3 regions of the Bacillus sp. ISL-39 genome follow, and region 3 is predicted to be linked to each of the others. Evidence: riboswitches for the same ligand, from Rfam matches in the RefSeq annotation. Region 3 holds a riboswitch; each other region holds the start of a gene.
What was found. Region 3 has a riboswitch for cobalamin ahead of J7E37_RS15385 (ABC transporter substrate-binding protein). Riboswitches for the same ligand answer to the same signal wherever they lie in the genome.
Positions count from the first base shown of each region.

Region 1 (7,594 bases), on a different contig from region 3:
GAAGGGATCCTGCCAAGGGGTGCACATGAAGAATGGAAGTCGAGCTTGGATCAAATGGTTTTGGTAGGGCTTGTTTCCGATCAAGAGAGTTATGATCAATTCACCAAGGAAACCTATTATCAAATTCCTGTAAAGCAATTAAGGAAAGGCTGGAAGGATGCTGAGTATATAGCCTTGTATGTTAAAAGTAGCTTAAATACTGATAATGGCGTTCAGCTTTATGGGAAGATTTTAGATCTCCGGCCTTCTCATGATGGTACTGATGAATATATGCGTTTTCAGGTAGCACCGTGGTCTAGGCTAAAGCAGAAAATAAGGCCCGTTAATTATGGCATATCAACTTATATGATGACGACCTTAAATACTCTAAGGGAAGCGCAGGAACTTCCTGAATTATTCATGAAGTCCAAGGAAGAGCTGAGCATTTGGCGAATGCTTAGAAGGGTATCTGATCAAATTAGGGTTGACCTGGATCATGAGAATCTTGACCGGGCTTCTAGAATTTTAGATTATAAGATTAAGGATATCAAAGTAATCATGGATAAGCAGGAGAGAGAAATCCGGTTTATTCGAAATAACGCAGAAGAAGCAGTTTTGATTGATCAATTAGAGAAAAATCCTTCAGGAGTTTTTAAAAAATTGATGGAGATGCTTCAACAAATAGGGTTATTGAAGGCAGACTAATGGGTCTGCCTTTTGCGTTATATTAGCTTTATAACTTATGACGAAGTGCCAAATGGGTTACCTGTGAGCGTCAAGTTAAAATGAACAATTTCGCTGATTATTTTTGAACACTTTCTCCATCAAAAATCCTTTGTCTGTTCTTCATTCTATGACTATCGTCTACGAAACTTACTATCTCAGCCCGATGAATTAATCTGTCTAAAATAGCTGTTGCTACTCCTACATCCCCAAGCAGTTCTGTCCATTCCTTTGGAGATCGGTTAGATGTTAGAATGATTGAGGAATGGTTATATAAATCGTTGACCAGCTGAAAGAAGAGGTTGGCTTCTCTTGGATCCATTGCTGCGTACATTAAGTCGTCAATGATAACTAAATGTGAATCCTTAATCCTTTTTATCCTGGTTTGCGATTTCCGCGTTATATCCAGCGTTTTCAGGGTGTGAACCAATTCCCCCATGGAAATAAATGAAACCTTATAGCCCTTTTGAATGGCCTCCAACCCTAGACCGACTGCTAAGTGAGTTTTACCGACACCTGGGGGTCCCAAGAGTATTACGTTGAAAAGCTGTTCAACCCATGTTAACTCCTTCAGTTGATTGAATTCCTTTCGGCTCAATGACTCTTGCTCTTCCAAATTAAACGTTTCTAAAGGAGTAATAGATGGAAAAGAGGCCAGCTTAAGCCTTTTTTCCATGTTCTTTTCATCTCGTTTTTCCCGTTCATGATTAACCAAAGTTTGAAGGAAGGAAAGGTAGCTGACTTCTTCCTTTTCGGCTTTGGCAAGTATGGCCGGAAGCTCTTTTGAAACCTCGGAAAGACGGAGGGATACTAGGGCATCCTGAAGCTGCTGGAGCTGTTTCATTTGACTCCCTCCATGATTTCGACATATTGGTCAAGTGGACGGTGTTTCGCTTCTGCGCTTAGTAATGGCAATGTCTCCACATCGGCAGATGTTGATTGGGATTCAGCGATAGCACTTGGACTGTTCATGTTCACTTGGCGTTGGCGTTTTAATAACTGGACTACATCTCGGAAATCATTAGCACTAAATAGTTTCCTTTCCATACATAACACTAGGGAATCATCCAAAACGTCGACAGAACTCACATCTATACACTTTTTTATGATGCTTAGCTGGTCACGAAGATATCTAGGATATTTTCTTTGCAGCTCCTGAATATACATCTTTGCTCTCTCAGGATCGGTGAAATGACTGCTTATAGATTCTTGCAATTCCGTAAGTCCCTTGGATCGATCCCGTTGATGGGAAGTATTACGAATCAACTTACCTTTAACTGCCAAAATCTCTCCAGTTTCTTTAACAAAAATGATTAGTTTGTTTTCCTTACTAGGCTTTAACTGCACTTCGGGGTATTTATGGAAAGTGCCTAGTGGCACTGTATAACGGTTCGAATGAAACAACACTGTGTTGTCCTTCCTTACACTTCTTGTTATACTTGATTTAATGTTTTGTTTTAAAAGGTTGACCTGTCTCATGTGTTGCTTTTCCAGGAGAAACACATCGGCGGGTCTTCTTTTTGTTCCATTATGAACTTTTCCATTGCCAGTCCTATCCAACCAGTGCTGGCATTGCTCGTTCCAGGAGTCAATATTATGATAGATTCTGTGTTGAACGAAGTTCTTCTTGACGAAACCTACTACGTTTTCTACTCTTCCCTTACTTTCAGGGTCTGCCTTTCGGCATAAAACTACTTTAAACTCCACCCCGTTGACAAACTGCTGAAATTCCTCGGTAAGAAGAATATCTCCTTCATTTTCTGCTACTACCAGTAGCCGATCCTGGTCGTACACAATTTCTTTGGAAACTCCGCTGAAAGCAATAAACGCTTTTTTATGTGCCTCTACTACATCCTTAGTCGTAAATGGCCTATTTTGGAACCAAACATATTTGAACCTCGAGTGCGCTAACACAAATACGATGAACATGAGTTTGACTGGCTTACCAGCTTTATTCCTTACTGTCACGAAACCGAAATCTGCTTGTATTTGTTCACCCATTGGCGGATCAGGAATGGCTTCGTATTCCCTTTTGTTAACCTCTTTAGGGATTGCGAACTCTTCCCGAATATCTTTTACATAATTTCTTACTGTACTTTCTCCCACTTTGAAAGTAGGAAACTTTTCTTTCAGCCAATCATATACTTGGGCTGCCGTCATGTCTGGATATTCCCTCAACCAATCCAATATCAACTCTTTATGTACATCTAATTTTTTTGTTCTAGCCATCGTAGATGCCGTCCATTCTGCCATTTCATCAGGTGTCTTCTGTAGGTACTTATAAACTGTATTTCTTGATAAATTCATCTTTCTTGCAATAGCTGAAACGCTGTACTTCTGCTTGATCAGTCCCCTAATCTCTATATACATTTCAAACTTATCCACCTTTCAATTCCTCCTGCCTATATCTAAGAAGCTAATAATCTATGATATAGCCAAGGGTCTCTGTAGTAAATAAGTGTTCATTTTTATTTTTAGCGGAAACTGTTCACTTTATTCTAGCAGTCACATTACCACGTGTTCTAGTAATTTTTACCAGTTACAGCCAGGAAGTTTACCACCGAATGCCAGAGGTTTTACCATGATTTTGGTCAGACTTGATCGTCAATCTTATTAATTGCAATCAGGTTTGCACACTTTGCATGGTTTAACGGATGGATCATTGAGTTCTTTAAGGTGTTCCAGAGGCAGATAGTAACCGTTCTTCTCCTGATTAATGATCACTTTCAGATCAAAATTCTTTTTTGTGATATAGGAACAGGTTGTCTTATGAAGCTTGTTTCCATTAGCTGTGTCATAAACGATTACATATGGAAATTTCAGTATTTCAGCATACATCTTTATAGCCATAAATAACACTTCCTTTTTCTATGAATATATCACTTAGAATAGCTGAATGGTATAATTTAACTAAAATATATTCTGAATTGAGGGAAAAAGACATGGCATCTTTTACTCAGGAAAAATTTGATTTGCCAGGAAACTTAAGAGGCAGAAGTATTCATCTAAATGTCATTCCAACTGTGTCCAATTTGAAGAATGTGATTGATAAATTGATTGTAGTTGAAGGGGATGTAAGTCAATTAAAGCAATGGGAAAAGAGGAGTTATGCAGCTTATCAGATTAGTAAAATCAAAAGAGAAGTGATGAATGCACCGACAAAGGAGCGCAGAACGAATCTTGTGAAACAGCATATTTTAAACCAGGACCCAAATGATTTAGGTGCCAGCTGTATTGATATATATTTAGTTGCCTACGTTGCGGAGAGCGTTAAACCAGGAAAACAAGCATTTATAGAATATGTAATGCATCACGGAATCACGGATAAGCCCAACTCGGCTCAGGCGATTTGGCAGGTAGGAAAAGGGGATGGAACGTATCTGGGAGTTTTACATGAAGATGGTTCAGTCCGGGATTGGCACTTTTTCAGGAAGTGGGTTAATGGTCCAAGTATGGGCAAATCAAAGATGTATAACAAGCTAGTCCGAGACAGAATACCTGAAATCATTCACCAGTCTGGAAAATCATTTAATACGAGAAAATTAGTACATGAGGATTATATCAAAGAGTTGAAAAATAAAGCATTTGAAGAACTGAACGAGTATGTTCAGAGTAATAGCAATCAAGAAGCAGCTGAGGAATTGGCGGATTTATTAGAAGTAATGCATTCATTAGCAGAAGTTCAAGGTTATACAATTGATCAGATTGAGGAAATACGTAAACGGAAAGCAGAGGTTAGAGGCGGGTTTAGGGAAAGGATTTATTTGATTAATGTAGAAGAATAGTTAAAGATAATTAGGGAGAAAAAATGATGGATAAAAAGACATTTAAGATAACCTTTAATAGACTGCTGGAAGCGTCAGTAGATGGACTTACAAATAAACAAAAGATCAAGTATATGAAAAAATGGATAAGAGATCACGAGAAGATGGAAGGAATCCAACCCGAAAAATCCATTTCACTGCCAAACTCTATACATGTTAAAAGCAGTGAGAAGATAGGTGAATTGGTAAGAACAAAATTAGCCCAAATAATACGAAACGACTTACTAAGTCCCGAAAAGATAAGAGTTTTACAGGATGCAAGACACTGCAAGAATTTATTTGACATAAATTATCCGATGCTTAAAAAGGTTACATATGACCGTCCGTTAATAGAACAAAGAACAGTGAATGGATATTTCCGTTATTGGGCAAAGCCGGTTACTATACATAATGAAAAATATCTTGTGTGCAATGATTGGTATGAGAGGAATAGAACCAAGTTCATTTCATGGTTAGAGAGTCTGAATTAAGTTTTTTTTCTTAGAAATCTCTAATACTTGTATAAAGATTTTAAAAGGGCGCTTAAGTGAAACAATTAATTCGAGTCATCTACTTATCGTTCGGCCTACTTATTATTTGAGATAGAACCGGTTTTGCTTGAAGCCAAAAATGAGAGTGAAAAAATTGAATTATAGCAAATTCATACAATTTATTACTCCTCTCGACATTATTTGTGTATAATTAAAACCAGCGGAAAATTTAATACATAAAGAATCTGGTGTCTTCTAAACCAATTAGTAGTTTAGAGACTTAATAGGGAAGTTGGTGAAATTCCAACGCGGTCCCGCCACTGTAACTGGGAGCTTCAAGCCTGATGCCACTGTACTTTTTGTATGGGAAGGCGCTTGATTGCAATGACCAGAAGCCAGGAGACCTGCCTGATTCTTCGCGCCACAACCTACGAGGATAGGAGGTGTTTGGGAACGATTCTGGCTTTTTATAAGAGGAACCGACACAAACATCTCCATGAGTAAAATGGAGGTGTTTTTTTAGTTTTATAGACAGGTTTTGTTTTGTTATGCAAAAAGTGAGGACTATTACAAAAGATAATTCGGAGGAATGAAAGATGAAGAAATTGAATGCATTTTTATTTGCTTTATTATTAACGATTGGTGCGCTGGCTGGGTGTGGCAGCGACAATGCTGATAAGACTAAACAAGAAGATACAAAGAAAACGGAAACAGCCCAGCAGGCAGAAGCGAAATTCCCTGTCAGCATAACGGATGGAACAGGACAGGAAGTGACCATTGAATCGAAACCGGAAAAAATCGTTTCCCTGATTCCGAGCAATACGGAAATTGCCTACGGATTGGGTCTTGATGAGCAAATTGTCGGAGTTTCTGATTTTGATAATTTCCCAGAAGAAGTGGCGGAGAAAGAGAAAATTGGCGGCATGGAGTTCAATGTCGAGAAAATCATTTCTTTAAAGCCTGATTTGGTTCTTGCGCATGCTTCAAGTGCTCATTCCTCTGAAGCTGGACTTCAGCAGCTTAGAGATGCGGGTATTACTGTGCTTGTCGTTAATGATGCGACGACATTCGATCAAGTTTATGAGTCAATCAGCATGGTTGGTACTGCGTCAGGCGAAAAGGAAAAAGCAGATGCTTTGATTGCGGACATGAAGGAAAAAATTGAAGTGGTCAAAACAAAAGCCCAGGAAATAAAAGAGGAAGATAGAAAGTCAGTATTCGTTGAAGTTTCGCCGGCGCCTGAAGTTTATGCTGCTGGGAAAAATACTTTCATTGACGAAATGCTGCAGATCATTAATGCGGAAAACACCGTTAAAGAAGAGGGATGGCCTAAGCTGGATTCAGAGGCCATTATTGAAAGCAATCCTGAGGTAATTGTCACGACCCACGGTTACTATACACCTGAGCCGGTGAAAAATGTAACAAGCCGTGAAGGATGGGACAAGATTACGGCGGTCAAAGAGAACCGTGTAGTCGATGTTCATTCAGACAAGGTGACGCGAACAGGCCCGAGGCTGACAGAAGGAGTAGAAGAGCTTGCAAAAGCGGTTTACCCGGATGTTTTTAAATAATAAGGTGATTTCCCGTGTCTTGCGGAGGAGCAATAAAAAACAGCCTCAATATAAGGGAGCGTCGCAGGAAACAAGTTTGTTTCCTGCTGCCCACCCATACAATGCAACACCAGTGGAAATAGGAGAAAGCTATCTGAAAATGACAGAAGACTTCGTTGTCCTGCATTCTCCTATTCCTTTAAGAACGATGTCTTCGGGAGTTGTCGGAGCGGGCACCGGCTGGCACAGCACCTTCGTGAACCGGCATGTGGATAAGAGTTATGATTGCAGTGATCACCGGGAAGAAATGATCCATTATTTGAAGGAACAGGGATTCGAGCCTGGGGAAACGGTCGGGATGATGACTGCCGTGATGGTGGAGGATGTATATTATAAGCACTATCAGGATGAAGAGTTTTCAGTGTTTATCGTCGTTACGGCAGGTACCGGCAATGCGGTGGACGCCTCGAAAAGCAGCAAGTATTATTCCTATGACATCTCACCTGGCACCATTAACATTTGGATATTTGTCAACGGAGAAATGACGGAGGAAGCTTTCATCCAGAGCATTATGACAGCTACTGAAGCGAAGACAAAGGCTCTGCACGATCTGGAAATAAGGGATAGTCTGTCAGGTTCAGTGGCAACGGGTACATCCACCGACAGTATCTTGGTTGCTTCAACCCAGCGGGGACAAATGCTGGAATACGCTGGCACGATTACTCCTCTTGGGCGGACTATTGGCAAGGGTGTCCATGAATGTACAGTTGAAGCAATCACGAACAGCAAGAAAAGGGTGAAGATATGATTCTGAACCACCTTATCGCGGTGACACTTGCAGTCATCCTTGATTGGTTTGTTGGTGATCCGCCGGACTGGCCGCACCCTGTGAAGTGGATGGGCACGCTTATTTCGAAGTTGGACAGGCGAATGAATAAAGGAAGCGGCAGAAAAGCAAAGGGAATTGCAATGGTCGCTTCCGTCCTGCTGACTGTCGGAAGCATCGCTATCCTTATCACATCATTATTTTACTTCCTGCATCCAGTAG
Region 1 is NZ_JAGGQM010000002.1:49,388-56,981, reverse strand. It holds gene J7E37_RS01995 (restriction endonuclease-like protein) at 1-684, shown strand, start outside; gene istB (IS21-like element helper ATPase IstB) at 782-1,546, opposite strand; gene istA (IS21 family transposase) at 1,543-3,087, opposite strand; gene J7E37_RS01980 (hypothetical protein) at 3,316-3,552, opposite strand; gene J7E37_RS01975 (nucleoside triphosphate pyrophosphohydrolase) at 4,170-4,487, shown strand; gene J7E37_RS01970 (hypothetical protein) at 4,514-4,996, shown strand; cobalamin riboswitch at 5,226-5,422, shown strand; gene J7E37_RS01965 (ABC transporter substrate-binding protein) at 5,593-6,567, shown strand; gene J7E37_RS01960 (adenosylcobinamide amidohydrolase) at 6,533-7,354, shown strand; gene cbiB (adenosylcobinamide-phosphate synthase CbiB) at 7,351-7,594, shown strand, end outside.
Region 1: it holds a riboswitch for cobalamin, as region 3 does, so the genes downstream of both, J7E37_RS01965 (ABC transporter substrate-binding protein) here and J7E37_RS15385 (ABC transporter substrate-binding protein) in region 3, are expected to answer to the same signal.

Region 2 (7,594 bases), on a different contig from region 3:
GGAATACCTGCCTATTATGAAATGGCTAAATGGATACAATAAAGGAGAGAAATTCATGGCAACTTTAACGATTTCAGCGACGAAAAAAACAATGATCATCACTGGTTTCAATCACGGCATTTATCCTTTGCTTCCAGCTATAACGAATAAAAGTGAGAAGGATTTGATGATCCTTAACAGTTTCGGAGCGGTTATTTCCCAGCCCTACGGCTGCCTGATGCGGAATATTATTCTGGCGATATATAATGAAAATGTAGAAGAAATCTATCTGATTGGTGAAACAGGAAGTCAAGAAGGGAAACCAAATAAAGATGAGATGCTGGAGAAGATCAAGGCGGCTGGGACATCAGCAGATATAATCAATGCAATTAACTATATTGATGCAGTGGATCATGATGTAATCAACTGGTTAATAGGATCACAAAATATCGAGGATGTCCTTAAGAAGAATAAAGATATAATTGAAGGTCACCCCTTAATTCCTAAGTCAATACCTGTCCATGCTTATATTGCCAATCCAGCGACCGGTGAATATTATCCAGTTTCTAATTAACGCAAACTATTTTGAGAAGCGCACTTTGCAGAAGTGCGCTTTTTGAGGCCTTAGCCTTCAAATCGGTAACTTAAATAGGTATATTATTGATTGTAAGCAGTTCTTGAATGAGCCTGTCAGTAAACGATATAGTTTCGATATGGAATGACAGCGGCTATAGTAAAAAAAGTAATCATGAAGTTATAAAAAACGAGGAACTAATCCGGAACAGGGCACATAAGAAAGCAGGTAATCAAAGTGAAAACAGAAAAAGAAAAGATGCTGGCAGGGGAGATGTACAACCCTGCAGACCCAGTACTGGCAAAAGAGCGTGAGGAAGCAAGAAGAAAAGTGAGAATCTATAATTCAACTTTAGAAACGGAAGGCGAAAAGCGGACGAAATTACTAAAAGAATTACTTGGTTCAACAGGAGAAACAGTCGTGATGGAGCCTGATATACGCTTTGATTATGGCTATAATACCCATGTCGGAGAGAACTTTTTTGCCAATTTTGATTGTACAATCCTGGATGTTTGTGAAGTACGCTTTGGTGACAATTGTATGCTCGCACCCGGCGTTCAAATCTATACAGCCACACATCCGCTGCATCCAGATGACCGGAATTCCGGCCGGGAATACGCAAAGCCGATCACGTTTCGAAACAATGTCTGGATTGGCGGAAGTGCCATCATTAACCCTGGAGTCACAGTGGGCGACAATGTCGTGATTGCATCAGGAGCAGTCGTGACAAAGGATGTACCAGACAATGTAGTGGTTGGCGGCAATCCGGCCAGGGTGATTAAACAGATTGAACTATAATTAGCGCGATTCCGATGTTGGTATGTTGGGAGAGGCTGGTCTTGCCTTCGGATGAAAATTCGGCAAAGAACGATTATATGTATGTACATAATTCACTCGGACTGAAGTGTTAGTGATTGGAGGAAACGTTTATGAAGAAACCGGTCGTCATTATTGGGGCTGGATTATCTGGACTTCGGGCTGCCGCCTTCCTGCAGGCAAAAGGGATAGGCTGCAGAGTGCTGGAGGCGCGGAGCCGAGTTGGGGGCAGGATATTAAGTGTGGCAGCCAAAACCAGGCCGGAGATTGGCCGATTTGATTTGGGCCCTACCTGGTTCTGGCCGAATCATGAGCCGGCCATTACCCAACTGGTGAAGGATCTTGGGTTGCCCACCATTGAACAGCATACCGCTGGAGCCATGCTTTTCGAGCAATCGAAAACTGGTCCGGTACAGCGGCATGTACTGCCAGAGGGCGCGGTTGAGAGGTCGGTGCGGCTGGAAGGAGGGATTCAGTCCCTTACCGACGCTATCGCATCCTCACTTCCGCCAGAAACAGTCGAATTGGATACACAAGTTAACGCAATCCGATTGGATGAAGCTGATGAAGTCATGATAGAAGCAGAGCAATCTGATGGAAAAAAGAAAACCATCCGTGCAGCAGCTGTCATCCTGGCATTGCCTCCTCGAATTCTGGCGGAAAGGATTGCTTTTTCACCGCCACTCCCGGATGGACTTATGGCCAGCCTGAAAGACAAGCCGACGTGGATGGCGGGACAGGCCAAGGCAGTAGCGATTTACGACCGTCCTTTCTGGAGGGAAGACGGTCTTTCCGGCCAGGTCACCAGCTGGGCCGGTCCCTTGCAGGAAATTCATGATGCATCGCCTGAAAGCGGTTATGGCGCACTCTTTGGCTTTTTCGGCATTCCGGCAAAAATGCGGCAAGAACTTGGCGAGGAACATATTCTGAGAATGGTCACTGACCAATTGACACGGCTTTTTGGCCCTTCAGCTGATAACCCTCTTGCACTGCTTTATAAAGATTGGGCGAGCGATCCAGAAACAGCAGTGGAACAGGATGCCGAGCCGTTGACCAGCTTCCCGGACTATGGGGTGCCGGAAGGAATGAGTTCATGGGAAAAGAAGGTTGTTTTTGCAGGAACAGAAACTTCTTCCGGATACGGCGGTCACCTGGAAGGAGCACTTAAATCAGCGGAGCGAGCGGTATCTGAAGTAATGAAATTATAAAGAAAGGCCTAATCCCCAATGTCGATTGGCCTTTACTGTTAACCTTGGTTATCTGGAAACATTATGCATCATCTTGCTGAAGTCGGTCTCCTGATAGTAGCTGTTTTTGACCAGAATATTTGGGCCGAGGCAGGAGACGGCCGGGCAGTGGCAGCTTAGGTCCCTGGCAATTGCGGATTCCTGCCATGTTTGATAGGCATCTTCAAGCCTTGTGTCTTGAATATTGCCAAGCGACGGGGTGTCGCCAAAATCGGTGACGATGATGTCTCCATTGAAAATATTCACATTAAGACGTGAACGGCCATCCGGGTCGTTCCTTATAGTCACATTTTTGCTAGCATATAAACGCTTTAGGAGGTCCAGGTCCTCCAGCTTACTGCTGCATGCGTAGAACGGGAGAGTCCCGAACAACATCCATACATTTTCATCACGGACATCGAGCAGATGATGGATGGCTGCCCGTATATCATCAAGCGTCAGGGACTCAAGACTGCTGGCAAAATCGCTAGGGTACATCGGGTGCACCTCGTGCCTCTGGCAATGCATTTCCTCGACGATCTGCTTGTGAATCTTCTCGAGATATGGCAAAGTGCGTTTGTTCAGCATCGTTTCCGCAGAAACCATGACACCTGCTTTGACAATCTCTCTGCTGTTTTCAATCATTCTTGTAAAATATTTTTCGCGCTGCTGATAGTCAGGCTTCTTTTCCATCATTGCAAATCCTCCATCGATGAATTCATCGATGGTGCCCCAATTATGTGAGATATGCAGCACATCCAAATAAGGGATTACCATCTCATAGCGGGATAGATCCATCGTCAAATTGGAATTGATTTGCGTCCGGACGCCGCGTTCGGAAGCGTATTTTAAAATAGGCACGACATAATTTCTGACAGAAGAAAGAGAAAGCATTGGTTCCCCGCCGGTAAGGCTTAAAGAGCGAAGCTTCGGGATTTCATCAAGCCTTTGCAAAAGCAGCTCCAGTGGAAGTGCGGAAGGATCCTTTGTTTGCAATGTATAGCCGACGGCGCAATGCTCGCATCGCATATTGCATAGTGTGGTAGTCGTGAATTCAATGTTGGTGAGTTGAGGTTTGCCGTATTGTTCGACATCAAGATAAGCTTCCCAGGGATCATGTTGAGGGGTGATTGGTTTTATGTACTTCATGATTGACTCCTTACAGATTGGATTTCGGAAAACCACTCCATTATAACCTAGATGCAGAACTTCAACTATTCCTTCACCCCTATTTTTACGATAGTTTGTTTTACCTATATAGACAGCGATGATATAGTGATAATTACATATATTGAGCGGAAGCGAAAAAGCTGGGGTCTGTTCCGCTTGCAGAGGGAATTGAGGCTGAGGAAGATTTTGAGTGGCTAAAGGCGAATGGATATCAGCTGTTTCAGGGGTACTTATTTGGAAAGCCGGCTCCGATTGAGCAATTAGTTTGAAGTAAAAAAAAACCGTTCGATACGGTTTCTTTTTTGTTATATATTCTTGGCCGAATTCAGGGAGCACTTTTCTTCCCAAGCCTCTTTTATTTCTTGTATGGCCGCTGTCAGGAGCTCAATGTCTTTTAGAATTTGATTTCTTATTGTAGTGTCAGCACTTGATCGATACTCGTTTTTCAGTTGAATAAGTTCTCTTTGTAACAGAAAAAGCGTCAGCATCTTCATCTCCCCTTTGATGAAAAGAACTATCTTTCTCTTTATATAGTACTAAATACCCAAATTGGAGCGTTTCAAAACGTGGAATCGGGTATTTATTCCAATAATTTAAAGGAAATAAGTTCATTTTTGTCAAAAAATGAAATATTTCGACCACATTTTAAGATATATCAGCCACTTTTCGTATTTTATCGACCACATTTGGAATTAGGCTGACCTGATTTTGTGTTAGATGGAGGAAACGAACCAATTCTGGACCAGGCTCTGATTTTAAAAAAAGTGAGGGTACTGAGTGATTACAACGGATGTCCATGAGCATTTAAATACAAATGAAAAATAGTTGAAAAAGTGAGGAAGATGATTTACTATCAATTCATAACACGATATATTGTGTTAATGAATGGTTTCTATAACTAAATATTGAAATTACCGATAAGTATGGTGTCTGAACAAGACTTAATAGGGAATCTGGTGAGAATCCAGAACTGTTCCCGCAACTGTAAGTGCTGACGAAATAAGGAAGAACCACTGTCTAAAAAATAGATGGGAAGGCCTTAAATTAGGGTGAAGCACAAGTCAGGAGACCTGCCATATTTATTCGTGTTATCTTCTTCGGGAATAGGGAAGGTATACGGGGATCAATTGACAGGCTCATGCTGTTTTTGCGGCTTCCTATGAGTTGTTAATACATCAACGTTACTTAAACCCATCCTTCGAGATGGGTTTTTCTCGTTTTTCAAGGAGGTTTTCAGAGAGGAGTCAGGAATGGAAGGATTATCAGCAAATGTATCAAGGACATTCCAGAACAGGCTCGTTCTGCCGCCGGATACAAACCATCTTGGAACGATTTTTGGCGGAACGGTACTGTCCTATATTGATGAAATTGCCGCTATTGCAGCGATGAAGCACAGCAGGAGGGCGGTCGTCACTGCTTCGATTGACTCGGTTAATTTTCTGTCTTCCGCTGTGGTGGGCGATATTTTAACACTTGAAGCAGTCGTTATTTCAACAGGAAGAACATCAATGGAAGTGTTCGTGAAAGTGGAAAGTGAGAACTTGAAAGCTTGCAGGAAAACGTTAACCACCACCTCGATTCTGACCATGGTTGCAAAGGATGACAATGGTGCACCCGTTCCGGTGGAGAAGGTCATTCCAGAGAATGAGTTTGAATGGGAGCTCTTTAAGACTGCCGATATAAGAAGGAAGCACAGGCTGGAAATGAGAAAAAGTAAGCAAGCAGGAGGAATAGGAAATGAGCATTCAAGTTAGGGATGAAAAAGCCGCAAAATGGATCGAAGAAATGGAACAATCATTCCCCCGATTGGATTTTTCACAGTTCAAAGAGAAGGTGGACCGGGCTCTTGAGGTGAAAAATATGACAGATGACCAGGTTGGGAACATGTTGATTTTGACCGCAGTAGAGCGAATCGGCCGGAATGAACCAGATTGGACCTATGCTGCAGCGCGGTTTTACCTGAAAAAATTGTACATGCTGAGTTCCGGCTTTAGGGGAGAAGCTGGCTACGGTTCATTTTATGAGTTAATCAATAGGTTGATAGAAATAGGGATCTATGATCGTCTAATCGTAGAATCCTACTCCCGTGAAGAAATAGAGTATCTTGAAAAAGTCATTGATCCAGAGAGGGACAAGCTATTTACATATATAGGGCTTTTAACGATGGCAGAAAGATACCTGGCACGCACACAAAATGGGAATTTCGCCGAACTGCCTCAAGAGCGGTTCATGATCATTGCCATGACGCTGCTGGCTGAAGAACCAAAGGAAAAAAGGCTTGAGCTAGTGGAAGAGGCATACTGGGCGATTTCAAACCTCTATATGACAGTGGCTACTCCGACACTTTCGAATGCGGGCAAAAGCTACGGTCAATTATCAAGCTGCTTTATCGATACTGTTGCGGATGATTTAAGGAGTATTTACGATTCGAATACAGATATATCTACCTTAAGCAAAAATGGCGGCGGCATTGGCGTTTATCTTGGAAAGATCCGTAGCCGAGGCAGTGATATCAAAGGCTTTAAAGGGGTCAGTTCCGGAGTCATCCCCTGGATGAAGCAGCTGAATAACACAGCTGTTTCTGTAGATCAATTAGGGCAGCGCCAGGGCGCGATTGCCGTGTATCTTGATGTCTGGCATAAAGATATCTTCCCGTTCCTTGATGCAAAACTGAACAATGGAGATGAGCGCCAGAGGACACATGATTTGTTTTCGGGTATATGTATTCCTGATTTATTTATGGAACAAGTAGAAAAACGAGGCGACTGGTATCTGTTTGATCCACATGAAGTCAGGAGTGTCATGGGGTATTCTCTTGAAGATAATTTCGATGAGGCAAAGGGTGCGGGATCCTTCCGGGAAAAGTATTGGGCTTGTGTAAACCACCCTGGTTTGTCACATGAAGTGGTCCCTGCCATCGAAATCTTTAAATCAATCATGATCTCTCAGCTTGAAACCGGCACACCTTATATGTTTTACAGGGATCAGGTCAACAGGCTTAATGCCAATCACCACAAAGGGATGATTTATTGCAGCAACCTTTGCACGGAAATCACCCAAAATATGAGTCCGACCCTTTTGGAAGAGGAAACAGTCGAAGACGGAAAAATCTTAATCTATAAAAAGCCAGGTGATTTTGTCGTCTGCAACTTGTCATCGATAGCTTTGGCAAAGACCGTCGCGGATGATGTACTTGATAGAGTGATAAAAATTCAGGTCAGAATGCTGGATAATGTCATCGATATCAATGAGATCCCTGTGCTGCAGGCTCAAATAACCAACAAGAATTACAGGGGAATCGGACTGGGGACATTCGGCTGGCATCATTTGCTGGCTCTGAAGGAAATCAAATGGGAAAGTGAAGAAGCTGTCGAGTACTGTGATACTCTCTATGAAAAAATAGCCTATTGGACCATCTGCGCAAGTCTGGAATTGGCAAAAGAAAAAGGGGCGTACCCCTATTTTGAAGGCTCCGATTGGTCGACAGGCCAGTTTTTCGAGAAGAGACAATATGCTGGTGAAAGATGGGGGAAACTCGCTGAGGAAGTAAGACTGCATGGAATCAGGAACGGCTACTTAATGGCAGTGGCACCAAACTCCTCAACCTCGATTCTTGCGGGTTCAACAGCAAGCATTGACCCGATTTTCCGGCTTGAATATTCCGAGGAAAAGAAAGATTACAAGATTCCGGTCACCGCACCAGATCTGTCAGCCGAAACGATGTGGTTCTATAAGACAGCCTACAACCTGGACCAGCACTGGAGCATCAGGCAGAATGCCAGGCGTCAGCGCCATATCGATCAATCGATCTCGTTTAATTTTTATGTAA
Region 2 is NZ_JAGGQM010000012.1:28,463-36,056, reverse strand. It holds gene J7E37_RS11645 (sodium-dependent bicarbonate transport family permease) at 1-42, shown strand, start outside; gene J7E37_RS11640 (carbonic anhydrase) at 56-553, shown strand; gene J7E37_RS11635 (sugar O-acetyltransferase) at 791-1,351, shown strand; gene J7E37_RS11630 (flavin monoamine oxidase family protein) at 1,483-2,577, shown strand; gene yfkAB (radical SAM/CxCxxxxC motif protein YfkAB) at 2,626-3,744, opposite strand; cobalamin riboswitch at 4,673-4,857, shown strand; gene J7E37_RS11615 (acyl-CoA thioesterase) at 5,016-5,519, shown strand; gene J7E37_RS11610 (ribonucleoside-diphosphate reductase subunit alpha) at 5,503-7,594, shown strand, end outside.
Region 2: it holds a riboswitch for cobalamin, as region 3 does, so the genes downstream of both, J7E37_RS11615 (acyl-CoA thioesterase) here and J7E37_RS15385 (ABC transporter substrate-binding protein) in region 3, are expected to answer to the same signal.

Region 3 (7,594 bases):
ATATCGTCAACCATATAAAAAGATAGGTCGCTCACTCTTTATTTATAGGGTGAAAGTGGTACTCTATAAAGGAACTCGATTGGAAGAGGAAGTTGTCTATGGAATACATACTTTATTTGCTGCTGGGCGGCCTGATCAGTGTCCTCTCTGGTTTTTTCGGGGTGGGAGGCGGCTTTATCCTGACGCCCATTTTATTATTGTTAGGCTTTTCGCCGCTTGAGGCAATCACAACCAGTTTGTTTTTTACAGTGGGTACATCCATTTCGGGAATTACAGCCCATATCCGCCTGAAGAATATCCTCTGGAAAGAGGGGTTGATGATGGGGTTGAGCGGAATTGCCGCGACGCAGCTGGCAAGGCCGCTGGTGTATGCCCTTGAAGCGAGGGGATGGGATGAAATCGTCATTCCGTTCCTCTATATTGTGCTGCTTGCTTATTTTGCGGTAAAAATGATCCGCCAGGGAAGAAAGAAAGACGAGGGAATCCCTGCACCTGCAAATTTTTCACTGCCAAAGCTGTTGGCCGTTGGATTCCTCGGCGGCTTCGTCTCGGCAACGCTTGGTGTGGGCGGCGGTTTTATCATCGTTCCGCTGATCATTACATCGCTGGGCTTCAATCCAAAAAAGGCGGTCGGAACGAGTTTATTTGCGGTATTGCTTATCGTATCAGTTGGGTTCGTTTCCTATGCGGTCAATACGGAGATCGATTACTTCATTGGCCTGATGCTGATTGCTGGCACGCTAGCCGGCTCCCCATTCGGCGCAAGAATGACTGGTTATTTTGAAAACAGGGAAATGAACGCGATGCTCGGAATCCTTTATCTTGTCACGCTGGCGGGAGCGGTCCTGAAGCTATTTGACCTGAATAAAACAGGGCTGTGGATCATGGGCATATTCATCGTGTATTTTTTTGCACGCTCAATTCTTAAAATAAAGACAACCAGGAAAATGGAAAAAGGCTGAGCTGCTCAGCCTTTTTTCTAATTATGCCTCAGAGGTGAATGGATGCTTAATGAACTTAGGAAGCTCCATCCCTGGTCTCTTTTTAACAAATAATGCTCCGTCTCTTTTAAAAGGAACGCGCTGATATTGGAGATCACTGTCATCGGGTGTGAAGTGGAATTGAACAGCATCTGTGTCTCCAAAGATCGGGATAATGTCTTTAATGTCTACAGGCGCTGTGCTGATGAGATCATACAATTGGATCGTCCCGTTTTCCTTCGTGAAAATAACAATAGAGTCTTTTTCTGCATGATAGTAAAGGTGGTCAGGAAAAACATTCAGAACATGAAACATCGTAATGCCGGCCGAATTTGCCGTCGAAAAAGCCTGGGAAACCGGCAATCTTCCATAAACCGCTTTTTCGATAAATTCAAGGTCGCGTGCCAACTCGAGTTTTCTCAAAACAAATGGGCTCTGCCCAGCAGAAACCTTTGTCGAATATAGATACTCTTCAACTTCTTCAAATCCGAATCTCGGATAAAAATCGAGCACACTGTCATTGGCGAACAGGTAGATAAAATCATATATTCCCTCGTACGCATCCAAAACATGATTCATCAGGCTTGCTGACAACCCCTTGTTCCGATATTCAGGATGGGTCATGACAGTGCCAATCTGCAGGGCTTTATAGCTTTTTCCTTCAATGATAAAATCGAGGTCGTTAACCGATACATTGGCCGCGATCCGGTCCCCGTCGGCATAGGAAAACGGGATGTATCGATTACCCCAATAGCCCTTTTCATGCCAGCTGGTAAAATCAATGCCGAAAATGTCAGCGGCCAGCTGGATAAAACTATTCCTCAAAACTTCATTCTCGCGGTAATGGCTTACTAGCTTCATATTTCAAAACTCCTGTCTCTCGAAGCGAACATATACGTTTTATGATGGAATCGGATTCCATAGATCAACCCCATAGCGAGCATATTGCCCATGAGCGAGCTTCCGCCATAACTGATGAAGGGCAGCGGGATGCCGGTAATCGGCAGCAGCTGGATCGTCATCCCGATATTCTGGAAGACGTGAAAGGTGATCATGCTGATGACTCCCGCGCTGATGTAGGTATTGAAAGGGTCGTTCGTATCTAGTGCCGTTTTTGTCAAATGGTAGATTAGCAGGAAGTACAGGCCGATGACAAAGCTGCCGCCCACAAAGCCGAATTCCTCACCGATGACACTGAAAATGAAGTCCGTATGGCTTTCAGGTATATAGACTTCGCTCCCATTCAGGCCTTTCCCGGTAAGCATGCCGGAACCAATGGCACTGAGTGATTTTAATAGATGGTACCCATATTCGGGGTAGCTCTCAGGGTCAAGCCACGCATAAATGCGCCCGAACTGATAGGTTTTTACCCCCAGGTATTTTTTCAGGATTTCTGGTTTCCAGATGACAAGATACAGGATACCGGCACCTAGTGCAGCTCCACTGCCATAGAGCGGAAGGATGATCTTCCAAGTGATGCCTGACACCAGGATGATCCCGGTGAAAATCGCAAGCACGACTAGAGAGGTGCCCAGGTCGGGCTGAAGCATGATCATTCCAAGTGGCATGGCGGTTATGAAGCCAAGCTTGATGAAAAGCAGGAAGTCAGTTTGAAGAGTCTTGATCGAATGTTTCTTATGGTGGGCATAGATCGTGCTGCTCAAGGCAAGAATCAGAAAGACTTTCATGAATTCCGAAGGCTGGATCGAACCGAATGGTTCGATGAAAAACCAGCTTTTTGCGCCATTCCTTTCCTCTGCTATGCTGGCAGGAGCGAAAAACAGGAAGATGAGCAGGAAGACTCCAAAACCGTACAAATACCAGCTAAGCTTGCGGTACTGTTCGCTGTCGAACATCATCACAACACCGATGATCCCCGACCCAACGACATACCAGAAGATTTGTTTATATAAAAAGTTCTGTCCAACATATTGGCCTGTTCTCTGGGCGCTGTAAATCGCGAAGCAGCTAGTCAAAAAGAACAACAGTAAAAGGAGCGTCAATGTCCAGTCAAAACGATCAATTTTTTTTAGAGGCTTCTCCATTTGCCACACCCTGTCCGATACGTTTCTACAATACTATGCTAGCAGAGATGAAATATCCTTACAATCCCTGATGAGGTAACATTTTCCTGTAAATAATGGCTGTTTTCGTAAAGATTATAGTTAAAATCCTAAAGCCGACTTTAACGTGATAAAAGGCATTTTGTAAGTCGGTACTAAGTTTGTAAGCTCTTTTCTCATATTAAGCGTTAATTTTGTGAAGAGACTTAGGTAACTCAATCCTATTTTGTAGTCAATAGCAACAAAGTTTGAGAAAAGAGCCTAAATAATAGACGAATAGTAAGGAAGAATAGTTTCTTTTTTGGCGGGGATTCTTTTACGGGAGAGGCAGATAATAATTATGTTTTTGAAGAGTCAGAATAAGATATTTTCTGCCGTTTTTGTTAGAATGGAAGAAGTGTTATTTTGTACGGAGCCGCTGGCAATTTTGCAGCTGAGAATTTTTCCAGGAGGTTTTGCCTTTGAAAAAGAACCATCCTTACAGCAGGGATTTACTATATGTCCATATGAACGAACGAGACCAGTATGTGCTCTCACATGGGATTGAATTCCATGAATTCGCCAGATCATTGTCTGATTCGCTCAACCATCTGCTGCTGTTGAAGCATCGCTATGAAGATGGTGAGTTCAACAGACATACTTTATTTGAGTATGTACCTGAGGACAGCGTCGAAAAACTGGTTGGAGCCAATGTCCATGCATTCGGGGATTTTTGCTGGATCGATTTTGAGGAAGTGGAAGCACTGAATGTGCTGTCTGCCCAGGAGATCGCTGAGCTTCTATATCTAGGGCATATTAAGCACCATTTGAAACTGCCCTTCTATAATCAGCTTAATAATCGTTTTGTGTTTCTGTCCACTGAAGATGGCTGGTATAACAAAACCTATTACCGAAATCTCAATGACTTTTTCCGCATGCTTGGCTATGTCCTGTCAGGAAAACTGGGGGAAATGAAGCCGGAAAAAACGCTGCTCGGAATCCGGAAAAAGAAATCCTATCCTTTTGTCAGCAAGGAAATCCTGAAATCATTGATACCAGCCTTGAAGGAAGGGGCGGTTTTTTCGCTGAAGAACATCCAGCAAAACCGCAACAGAATTGAAATACCAATCTGGGTCATCGGGGATTTTGCCAACATGGATGACATGCATGATGAATATAAGAAAGCAAGCCGCAGCAATCCGGATGGCAGGATTGTCTTCGATAAAAAAGCGAAAGAATGGAGCTTGTTTGCCCAATAAAGCTGTTTTCGGAAAGATTGTTGTTAAAATCCTAAAGCTGATTTTAACGTAATATAAAGCCATTTTGCAGGTCGGTATTAAGTTGCATGCTCATTTCTCATAAAAAGAGTCAACTTTGCGAAGAAACATAGGTCATTCCATCCTATTTTGTAGTCAATAGCAGCAAAGTTTGAGTAAAGAGCCCCCAATAAAGTCGAAAAAGCAAAAATTTTGAAGCGGTTTTTGGCAAATCGTGTATAATTGGATGTAGCGGAAAATTACATATCGAAATGAACAGGTGTCTTTTAAAAGAGACTTAATAGGGAAGTTGGTGAAAATCCAACGCGGTCCCGCCACTGTAAATGAGAGCAAGCTGCAACTGCCACTGTACAAATGTATGGGAAGGCGCAGCGAGCATTGACCATGAGCCAGGAGACCTGCCTGTCCATTGCACCAACAAACTTACGAGGATAGGGAGGTGCCGACAAGCTCTATGTCTTTTATGATGATAAAAACATTTGCTTACTCGGACATCTCCCCTTCAGGTGGAGATGTTTTTTTGTGTTTTGGCTGTGTTAAAGCCATACTTAACAAAGTTAATCGAAAAATTTGGAGGAGAAGCGAATGAAGAAGTTATTAATGATGATGGTGGCTGCAGCCATGATCCTGGCAGGCTGCGGTACCGAAGCACAGCCCGAAAAGAAGGAAAGCGAAAAAGCCGCACAGGAGCAGAAGACGGGATTCCCTGTCACGGTAAAAGACGCAATTGATGAAGAAGTGGTCATTTTAGAAAAGCCTGAAAGGATCATTTCTCTGATTCCGAGCAACACGGAAATTGTCTACGCACTTGAGAGCGGAGAGGCGATTGTCGGCGTCACCGATTTCGACAATTATCCAGAGGATGCAATGTCGAAGGAAAAAATCGGCGGAATGGAATTCAATATCGAGAAAATGATTTCTCTGAAACCTGACCTCGTACTTGCCCCCGGTTCGACCGCGGACACTGCAGAAGCAGGCCTTCAACAATTAAAGGATGCGGGAATTGCTGTTGTCGTTGTGAATGATGCACAGTCATTTGAAGAAGTGTATCAATCAATCGAGATGATTGGCAAGGCCATTGGCGAGTCAGAAAAGGCGGATGAGCTTGTAGACAAGATGAAAAATAGTTTTGCGGAATTAAAAAAGAAAGCTGAAACAATCAAGCCGGAAGAGCAAAAGACGGTCTTTGTGGAGGTCTCACCAGCACCGGAAATCTACACAGCCGGCAAGAACACTTTTATCAATGAAATGCTTGAGCTGATTGGTGCAAAGAACGCTGCCGGAGATATGGAGGGCTGGCCGAAGGTCGACCCGGAAGCAATTGTTGAGCGTAATCCTGATGTGGTTGTGACAACCTATGGATACTATACAGAAAAGCCAGTTGAGCAGGTGCTTGCACGGCAGGGCTGGAATAATGTGAAAGCGGTCAAGGAGCAGCAGGTTTACGATGTCCACTCCGACCTTGTAACCCGTTCAGGTCCAAGGCTCGCTGAAGGAGCAGAGGAGCTTGCAAAAGCCATTTACCCGGACATTTTTAAATAACAAATCAATCGCCTATCTAATCACGGCGGTGTTTTTGATCATATCGATGCTGCTGGGCATATCCATTGGTACGGTTTCCATTCCTGTACCAGCCATTATAGAAATCATTGTTGCTGAAGTTTTCCGCTTTCAGGGACAGGGAATTGATCCGATGCATGCAAGTATTGTCATGGATATCAGGCTGCCGCGTGTGCTGCTGGCAGGGCTTGTCGGTGCGTCGCTGGCGATTGCCGGTGCCGCGTTCCAGGGCCTGTTGCGCAATCCACTGGCAGATCCCTATACGCTTGGGATTTCATCAGGTGCCTCCATCGGCGCAGTCGTTACTCTGTTTTTCGGCATTTCGCTGCCGCTGATCGGTGTCTTCACATTGCCAGTGCTAAGCATTTTGTTCGCCTTCGCCACCGTCTTGTTTGTACTGTTTTTTGCCCGCAAAGTCGACAGACTGCTCAGGGTGGAAACAATCATCTTAACCGGAATCATCTTAAGTTCATTTCTGGGTTCATTCATTTCTTTGATGATTGCCCTTTCCGGCGAAGAGCTGCGGCAAATCATCGGCTGGCTGCTTGGCAGCGTGTCGATGCGCGGCTGGGAATACATTAAGATTATTTTTCCTTTCTTTATGATTGGTTTAGTGATATTGCTTGCCAATACAAGGGAATTGAATGCAATGTCCTTTGGTGAGGAAAGGGCACAGCATCTCGGTGTCAATGTCGAGCGCCGCAAGCTGCTGATTTTGCTGTCGGGTTCTCTTTTAACAGGATCGGCCGTAGCTGTATCAGGAACGATCGGATTTGTCGGTCTCGTCATTCCACACCTGACAAGGACAATCTGGGGTCCGGACCATCGCCATCTGCTGCCGTTATCCGTCCTGATTGGCAGCGGCTTCCTGATCCTCGCAGACCTGATCTCAAGAACGATTATCGCCCCTTCGGAATTGCCGATTGGCGTGATCACGGCATTAATCGGTGCTCCGGTTTTTGCATTCATTTTAATGAAAAATCGCAGGGAAAGAAGTGCAGGCCGATGATCACAGTGAAGAGTTTGACAGGCGGATATGCAGGCGGCGAGGTCCTGAAGAATATCAGTTTTGAGGTAGGAAAAGGGGAGCTGTTCGGCATCCTGGGCCCAAATGGAAGCGGGAAGACCACACTCTTAAAAATGATCAGCGGCGCTTTGGAATTCAGGGAAGGTGCCATTGAGCTGGATGGCCGGCCATTGACCCAGTATTCACCGAAACAGCTTGCCAGGATGATGGCAGTCCTGCCGCAGCATGCGGATCAAGCCTTTTCTTATAGTGTAAAAGAAACCGTCTCGCTCGGCCGCTATGCACACCAGAAAGGCTGGTTCAATAGCTGGCGAGATGAGGATGAAGAGATTGTCCAGGAGGTAATGGAACAGACGGGCATCACCCACCTTCAGGAAAAATCAATCACAGAACTATCCGGCGGCGAAAAACAACGAGTCTACCTCGCGCAGGCACTTGCGCAGCAGCCGAGGATTCTGCTGCTCGATGAGCCTACGAACCATCTCGACCTGAGTTTTCAAAAAGAGCTGCTGGACTTGCTGAAAAAATGGGCATCCGAACAGGGGTTGACTGTCGTTTCGATTTTCCATGACTTGAACCTGGCATCATTATATTGTGACAGGCTGCTTTTGATGGAAAACGGTGAGGTTCTGATTGTTGATACTCCTGCTGAAGTTTTAAAAGAAGAGCGAATCAAGAGTGTCTATAAGACGCAGATCAAAAACCACC
Region 3 is NZ_JAGGQM010000020.1:30,892-38,485, reverse strand. It holds gene J7E37_RS15405 (sulfite exporter TauE/SafE family protein) at 99-962, shown strand; gene J7E37_RS15400 (GNAT family N-acetyltransferase) at 984-1,841, opposite strand; gene J7E37_RS15395 (FtsW/RodA/SpoVE family cell cycle protein) at 1,838-3,025, opposite strand; gene J7E37_RS15390 (hypothetical protein) at 3,505-4,281, shown strand; cobalamin riboswitch at 4,540-4,719, shown strand; gene J7E37_RS15385 (ABC transporter substrate-binding protein) at 4,885-5,841, shown strand; gene J7E37_RS15380 (FecCD family ABC transporter permease) at 5,807-6,868, shown strand; gene J7E37_RS15375 (heme ABC transporter ATP-binding protein) at 6,865-7,594, shown strand, end outside.